DNA from 2 places in the Irregularibacter muris genome. Region 2 is predicted to be linked to the other one. Evidence: a T-box and tRNA genes for the amino acid it is inferred to sense, from the RefSeq annotation. Region 2 holds a T-box; the other holds one or more tRNA genes.
The links. The T-box of region 2 lies ahead of thrS (threonine--tRNA ligase). A T-box ahead of a tRNA ligase gene usually reads a tRNA of that ligase, here a tRNA-Thr.

Region 1: it encodes a tRNA-Thr, which carries the amino acid that the T-box ahead of thrS (threonine--tRNA ligase) is inferred to sense. The anticodon was not compared.

Annotation. Positions count from the first base shown of each region.
Region 1 covers NZ_JANKAS010000004.1:201,205-204,632, forward strand. The annotation lists gene rpmG (50S ribosomal protein L33) at 1-70, opposite strand, end outside; gene tuf (elongation factor Tu) at 382-1,575, opposite strand; tRNA gene NSA47_RS06740 (tRNA-Thr) at 1,684-1,759, opposite strand; tRNA gene NSA47_RS06745 (tRNA-Tyr) at 1,769-1,853, opposite strand; gene sigH (RNA polymerase sporulation sigma factor SigH) at 1,940-2,566, opposite strand; gene NSA47_RS06755 (NYN domain-containing protein) at 2,658-3,170, opposite strand; gene rlmB (23S rRNA (guanosine(2251)-2'-O)-methyltransferase RlmB) at 3,186-3,428, opposite strand, start outside.
Region 2 covers NZ_JANKAS010000001.1:406,893-410,320, forward strand. The annotation lists gene ytxC (putative sporulation protein YtxC) at 1-383, shown strand, start outside; gene NSA47_RS01980 (DUF445 domain-containing protein) at 505-1,104, shown strand; T-box leader at 1,162-1,373, shown strand; gene thrS (threonine--tRNA ligase) at 1,490-3,397, shown strand; gene ftsH (ATP-dependent zinc metalloprotease FtsH) at 3,421-3,428, opposite strand, start outside.

The DNA of each region.
Region 1 (3,428 bases), on a different contig from region 2:
TTTTATTTTTCATTGTATGGTAATTTCTTTGTTTACATTCAGTACATGCCAAGGTAACTTTTACTCGCACTACCTACACCTCCCGCTATTTCCATTTGCTATGGTGTATCTAATTCGCCCTTATTATTAGATATACTTTACCATTTTTCCTTTTTTTTGTTACTTTATAAAATTTATCATAATTTTTATTTTGTGTCAATAAAAAGTACTCGGTCTACATATTTACTATTATAACAACCTACGACTGTTCTATACCTCTCCAATGGGGTAAAAGTATTTGGAGGTTTTCACAGGAAAGGGCTAGGTTATTTCCTAGCCCTTATTCTATGAATATCCCTTGCTTTCCTATTGGAAATTTATTTTTTTCTTTATACTCAGGAATTACTCAATAATAGAAGCAACAACACCTGCTCCTACTGTTCTTCCACCTTCACGAATAGCAAATCTTAGTCCTTCTTCAATAGCTATAGGAGTGATTAGGTCGATTTCCATAGTAATGTTATCTCCTGGCATTACCATTTCTACACCTTCTCCTAATTCAATTATTCCAGTTACGTCTGTTGTTCTAAAGTAGAATTGTGGTCTGTATCCATTAAAGAATGGAGTATGTCTTCCACCTTCTTCTTTAGTCAATACGTAAATCTCAGATGTGAATTTTGTATGAGGCTTGATAGATCCTGGCTTTGCTAATACTTGACCTCTTTCAATATCTTCTCTTTGTACCCCTCTTAAAAGTACTCCGATATTATCTCCCGCTTGGGCTTGGTCTAGTAGTTTTCTAAACATTTCTACTCCAGTTACTACGATCTTTCTGGACTCTTCTGTTAAGCCTACGATTTCTACTTCGTCTTGTACTTTTACGATTCCTCTTTCTACTCTTCCTGTAGCTACTGTTCCTCTACCTGTGATAGAGAATACGTCCTCTACTGGCATCAAGAAAGGTTGGTCTACTGGTCTTTCTGGCTCTGGAATGTACTCATCACATGCTTGCATTAACTCTACGATTTTGTCTCCCCACTCGCTATCTGGATCTTCTAATGCTTTTAAAGCAGATCCAATTACGATTGGTGTGTCATCTCCTGGGAATTCATATTCGCTTAGTAATTCTCTTACTTCCATTTCAACCAATTCTAATAATTCTTCGTCATCTACCATGTCTGCTTTGTTTAAGAATACTACGATATATGGTACCCCTACTTGTCTGGATAGTAGGATATGTTCTCTTGTTTGTGGCATTGGACCATCTGCTGAGGATACTACTAGGATTGCTCCATCCATTTGGGCTGCTCCAGTGATCATGTTTTTAACGTAGTCAGCATGACCTGGGCAGTCTACGTGAGCATAGTGACGATTGTCTGTTTCGTACTCTACGTGAGATGTGGAAATGGTAATTCCTCTTTCTCTCTCTTCTGGTGCTTTATCAATGTTGTCATAGCTCATAACTTGTCCTGATCCAAATCTTTTGTTTAATACTGTAGTAATCGCTGCTGTTAATGTTGTTTTACCATGGTCTACGTGACCTATTGTCCCTATATTTACGTGGGGTTTTGTTCTTTCAAATCTTTCCTTTGCCATTTTTGTTATCCTCCTTTGCAAATTCAAAATATGTATAAGATATAAGCTACTTTCCTTCCATGAACACTCTACCGGGTGTTTCACGAAATAGAAAACAATTAATAAAAATGGAGCCCACGACCGGACTTGAACCGGAGACCCCCACCTTACCAAGGTGGTACTCTACCGTCTGAGCTACGTGGGCAAATATTTATGGTGGAGGGAGAAGGATTCGAACCTTCGAAGGCTCCGCCGGCAGATTTACAGTCTGCTCCCTTTGGCCGCTCGGGAATCCCTCCGTGACTACCATTATATAATACTAGATATTATTTAGGCTGTCAAATGATTTTTGCCTTTTCCTTTTGTTATTTTTTAGCACTTATAATTACATATCTCTATCTTCTAAATAAGTCTCTAATTTTCTTTTTACTCTTTGTAAAGCATTATCTATGGATTTCACTTGTCTATCTAGGTCTACAGCGATTTCCTGATAGGATTTTCCTTGTAAATAGGACATCAAGACTTCCCATTCTAAGTCACTTAAAATTTCTCCTATCTTACTTTTAATCGAACTTAATTCTTCCCTACTTATAATGAGTTCTTCAGGATCTAAGATTTTCGAACCTGCTAATACATCTAATAAGGTACGGTCAGACTCTTCATCATATATGGGTTTATTTAGGGACACATAGGAATTAAGCGGAATATGTTTTTGCCTAGTTGCTGTTTTTATGGCCGTAATAATTTGCCTGGTAATGCATAACTCTGCAAAGGCCCTGAAAGAAGATAATTTATCCGCCCGAAAATCTCTTACAGCCTTGTATAAACCGATCATACCCTCTTGGACAATATCCTCTCTATCGGCCCCAATTAAAAAATAGGATCTTGATTTTGCTCTTACAAAATTTCTGTATTTATTGATGATAGCCTCTAGAGCTATCCTATCCCCTTCATTTGCAAGAATGACTAATTCTTCGTCCATTAAAATGTTGTCATCTATTTTTTGCTGCAGTTCTGCATTTAATTCCACATTATCGCCCCCAACCTTATTCTTTGGACAAGTCATATCAACATTATACCTGAATGAAGAAAGAAACGTCAAGCTAGTCCTTTCTTCTTCTCCACTGCTCCAACTTTTTTAGGATATGAGGATCTAGTCCATGGGTTATATTATTAAATCCATGTTTTTGATTAAGATACCTTTTTCTCATCCGGCTTTGAGCAAACATGACTTCTTTTTCTAGCTCCCTTGCGGATATTCTTGTGCCTCCACTGGATAATACCGTTTGTTGTTCTGCCCAATCAGAAGTGGCCACTTGGACAAAATGCAATCTTGAAAGTTGATATACCCTTTTTTCTATGTAACTATCTGCAGTTTGATGTTCTTTCGTAAAAACAACTTTAATTTCATTGATGGTTCTCTTGGTTCCGCTATTTCCTTTCACTAAATGACCATCAAATACAATAATAACCTCTACTCCCTTGTATGCTTTATAGTTAGCCAACATCTCAATTAATTTTTCCCTAGCCTCTTCCATACTATATTGGGCTCTATCTTGTAATGCAGACCAACTATTGATAATATTGTATCCATCAATAATTAAAAAAGATTTCACCTCTCCTTCTCCTTATTAACCTTGATTCCTTTGTCGTCTTACTTCATACATGAGAATAGCCCCGGCAACTGCTGCATTTAGGGAAGAGACTTGTCCCACCATAGGGATTTTTAGTAGGAAGTCACATTTTTCTTTGACCAGTCTTCCCAATCCTTTTCCTTCACTTCCAATAACTAGAGCCATGGGTCCTTTTAAATCAGCTTCATAATAATATTGTTGGCCACTCATTTCTGCTCCTGCTACCCAGAAGCCTTCTTC
Region 2 (3,428 bases):
ATTATTTAATGGAAAGGGAATATAATGAATTTATACGTTTATTACAGTACTTTGTAGACATACAAGAGCCTAAAATACACACTTTACACATTTTAATAGATGAAAGCCACAAATTTTCTCTTTTAGATGCAAATTATCAAACTATAAAAAATGAATATTTAGAAGAATTGGCAACAGAATTTTTAGATGGAGAAATTAAATATGAGGACTTATTAATCAGTTCTTTAATCACCATTGCCCCTACTCGAATTTTTATTCATCATTTAGGTGAGCCCTATAATAAAGAAATTATGGAAACCATTCAAAAAGTATTTGACCAAAGAGTAATAATTTGTAGCGGTTGTGATATGTGTATGAATAAGAATATTGTTAAAAAAGACTAGAAAAGAAAATAATAACCAGAGAATCTATTTTAAGATCTCTGGTTTTTTAATTTATACTCTATATGCTATACTATTAAGATGACAAAAAATTATTAGACTTATGAGTATGGGAGGAAAATAAATGTGGATAAATATGGCTATCCTATCAATTATCGGTGCTCTAATTGGGTGGATCACTAATGTCTTAGCGATTAAATTGATGTTCAGACCTATACAAGCATTTAAAATTCCTAGAATAGGCTATGAAATTCAAGGCCTAATTCCTAAAAGAAGGAAAGATGTAGCTAAAAGTATAGGAGAAACAGTGGAAAAAGAGCTCATATCCATTGAAGAGATACTAGAACGTATGTTGGAAAGTCAAAATAAAAATGATATGCTTTTTACCATTAAAACCAAAATTAATGAGGTAATTACTCAAAAATTACCTTCAATCTTACCTAAGTCATTAAAAGAAATGATTATCCATTATGTGAATAACATGATTGATGAGGAGGCAGATTCCTTTATTGATCAAATGATTGATAAATTGACCCATAAGGCAACAACCTCAGTAAAGATTGGTGAAATGGTGGAACAAAAAATAAATGAATTTGATCTTTTAAAATTAGAAGAAATCATTATTAGCATTGCTCAAAAAGAATTAAAGCATATTGAATATATAGGGGCTATACTGGGTTTTTTTATAGGCGTAGTACAGGCATTAATTATTTATGTGATATAGGTATGATACTCTTGACAAATGAGAAGAATAAGTATATAATGACTTAAAATTCCAAAATGAAAAGTATGGATAAGGAAGAGTAAACAAGTCCCAGTATTTAGAGAGGAAGTACAGTTGCTGAAAGTATTTCTATACATGGTTTGTTGGAAACCACCTTTGAACTGTTTTACTGAAAATATTAAAGTAAGTAAAGCCGGTGACTCCGTTATAGTCTTCAAGGGGATAAATATCAACTTGGGTGGAACCACGGGTAAAAACTCGTCCCATATATGGGGCGAGTTTTATGTTTTTTGATCGAAAAAATTATTCTTTCTAATTAAAGATTCAATTTCCTACTACAAGGGATACAAAACTTTTAAAATGCAGATGAAAGGAAGGAATGTCAATGATTAAAGTAAGATTAAAGGATGAAAGTATAAAAGAATATCCTAAAAATACTACTGTCTTAGAAATAGCCCAAGATATTAGTAGTGGATTAGCAAGAGTGGCTTTAGCAGGAGAAGTAAATGGTAAGGTAGTTGACTTGCGTACACCTATTACAGAAAATGTAGATCTAAATATTTTGACTTTTGATGACCAAGGAGGTAAATTAGCTTTTTGGCATAGTACAACGCATATTATGGCCCAAGCAGTTACAAGATTATTTCCAAATGCAAAGTTGGCGATTGGTCCTGCCATTGACAATGGTTTTTATTATGATTTTGATATGGATAGACCTTTTACTCCTGAAGATTTAGAAAATATAGAGAAGGAAATGAAGAAAATAGTAAAAGAAGATTTAGCGATTGAAAGATTTGTTTTATCAAGAAATGAAGCCTTAGAACTTGTGAAAGAAAAAAATGCAGATTATAAAGTGGAGCTCATTAATGACTTGTCAGAGGATGAAACCATATCCTTTTATAAACAAGGGGAATTTGTGGACCTTTGTGCAGGCCCCCATATTATTTCAACAGGAAAGGTGAAAGCCTTTAAACTGCTAAGCATTGCGGGTGCTTATTGGAGGGGGAATGAAAAGAATAAGATGTTACAAAGGATTTATGGCATTTCTTTCTTGAAGAAAAGTCAATTGGAGGAATATCTAGATAAATTAGAAGAAGCTAAAAAAAGAGACCATAGAAAAATAGGTAGAGAGTTAGATTTATTTTCAATTCAAGAAGAGGGACCTGGTTTTCCATTCTTTCACCCTAATGGTATGATTATCCGTAATGAGTTAGAAAATTTCTGGAGAAGAGAACATGAAAAAAGGGATTACTATGAGATAAAAACTCCGATTATCCTAAATCAAGAATTATGGCAACGCTCTGGTCATTGGGATCATTATAAAGACAATATGTATTTTACAGAAATAGATGGAGAAGGTTATGCGGTAAAGCCAATGAACTGCCCAGGTAGCCTATTGGTCTATAGAAGAAAAATGCATTCCTATAGAGATTTACCTTTAAGAATGGGTGAATTGGGCTTAGTGCATCGTCATGAAATGTCCGGCGCTTTACATGGTTTAATGAGGGTAAGAACCTTTACTCAAGATGATGCCCATATTTTCATGACCCCTGAGCAAATAAAAGAAGAAATATTAGGAGTTATTGATTTAACCGACTATATTTACAATATTTTTGGATTTAAATATCATGTAGAACTTTCTACTAGACCAGAGGATTCTATGGGATCTGATGAGGCCTGGGAAGCAGCTACAAATGCTCTTAAAGATGCATTAGATGAGAAGGGTATGGATTATAAAATAAACGAGGGAGATGGCGCTTTCTATGGTCCTAAGATTGACTTCCATCTAGAAGATAGTATTGGTAGAACTTGGCAATGTGGTACTATTCAGTTAGACTTCCAAATGCCTGAAAGATTTGATTTGACGTATATTGGAGCGGATGGAGAAAAACATCGCCCAGTAATGATACATCGAGTTATTTTCGGTAGTATAGAACGATTTATCGGAATCCTTACTGAGCACTTTGCGGGTGCATTCCCTACTTGGCTATCTCCAGTACAGGTAAAAATTATTCCGATCACTGACAGACATCATGATTATGCCCAAGAACTTTCTAATAAATTTAGAAATGAAAATATTAGGATAGAAGTGGATTATAGAAACGAAAAAATCGGATATAAGATTAGAGAAGCGCAAATGCATAGAGTTCCCTATATGTTAATTGTTGGAGACAAGGAAATTGAAAATGGAGAAGTAGCGGTTAGATCTAGGAAAAATGGAGATTTAGGTAGTGTTGGAACCGATGAATTCATAGCCAAAATAATAGAAGAAATAAATAACAAGACCTGCTAAAGAAAAAATCCTAAAGTTGAGTTTTAACTCA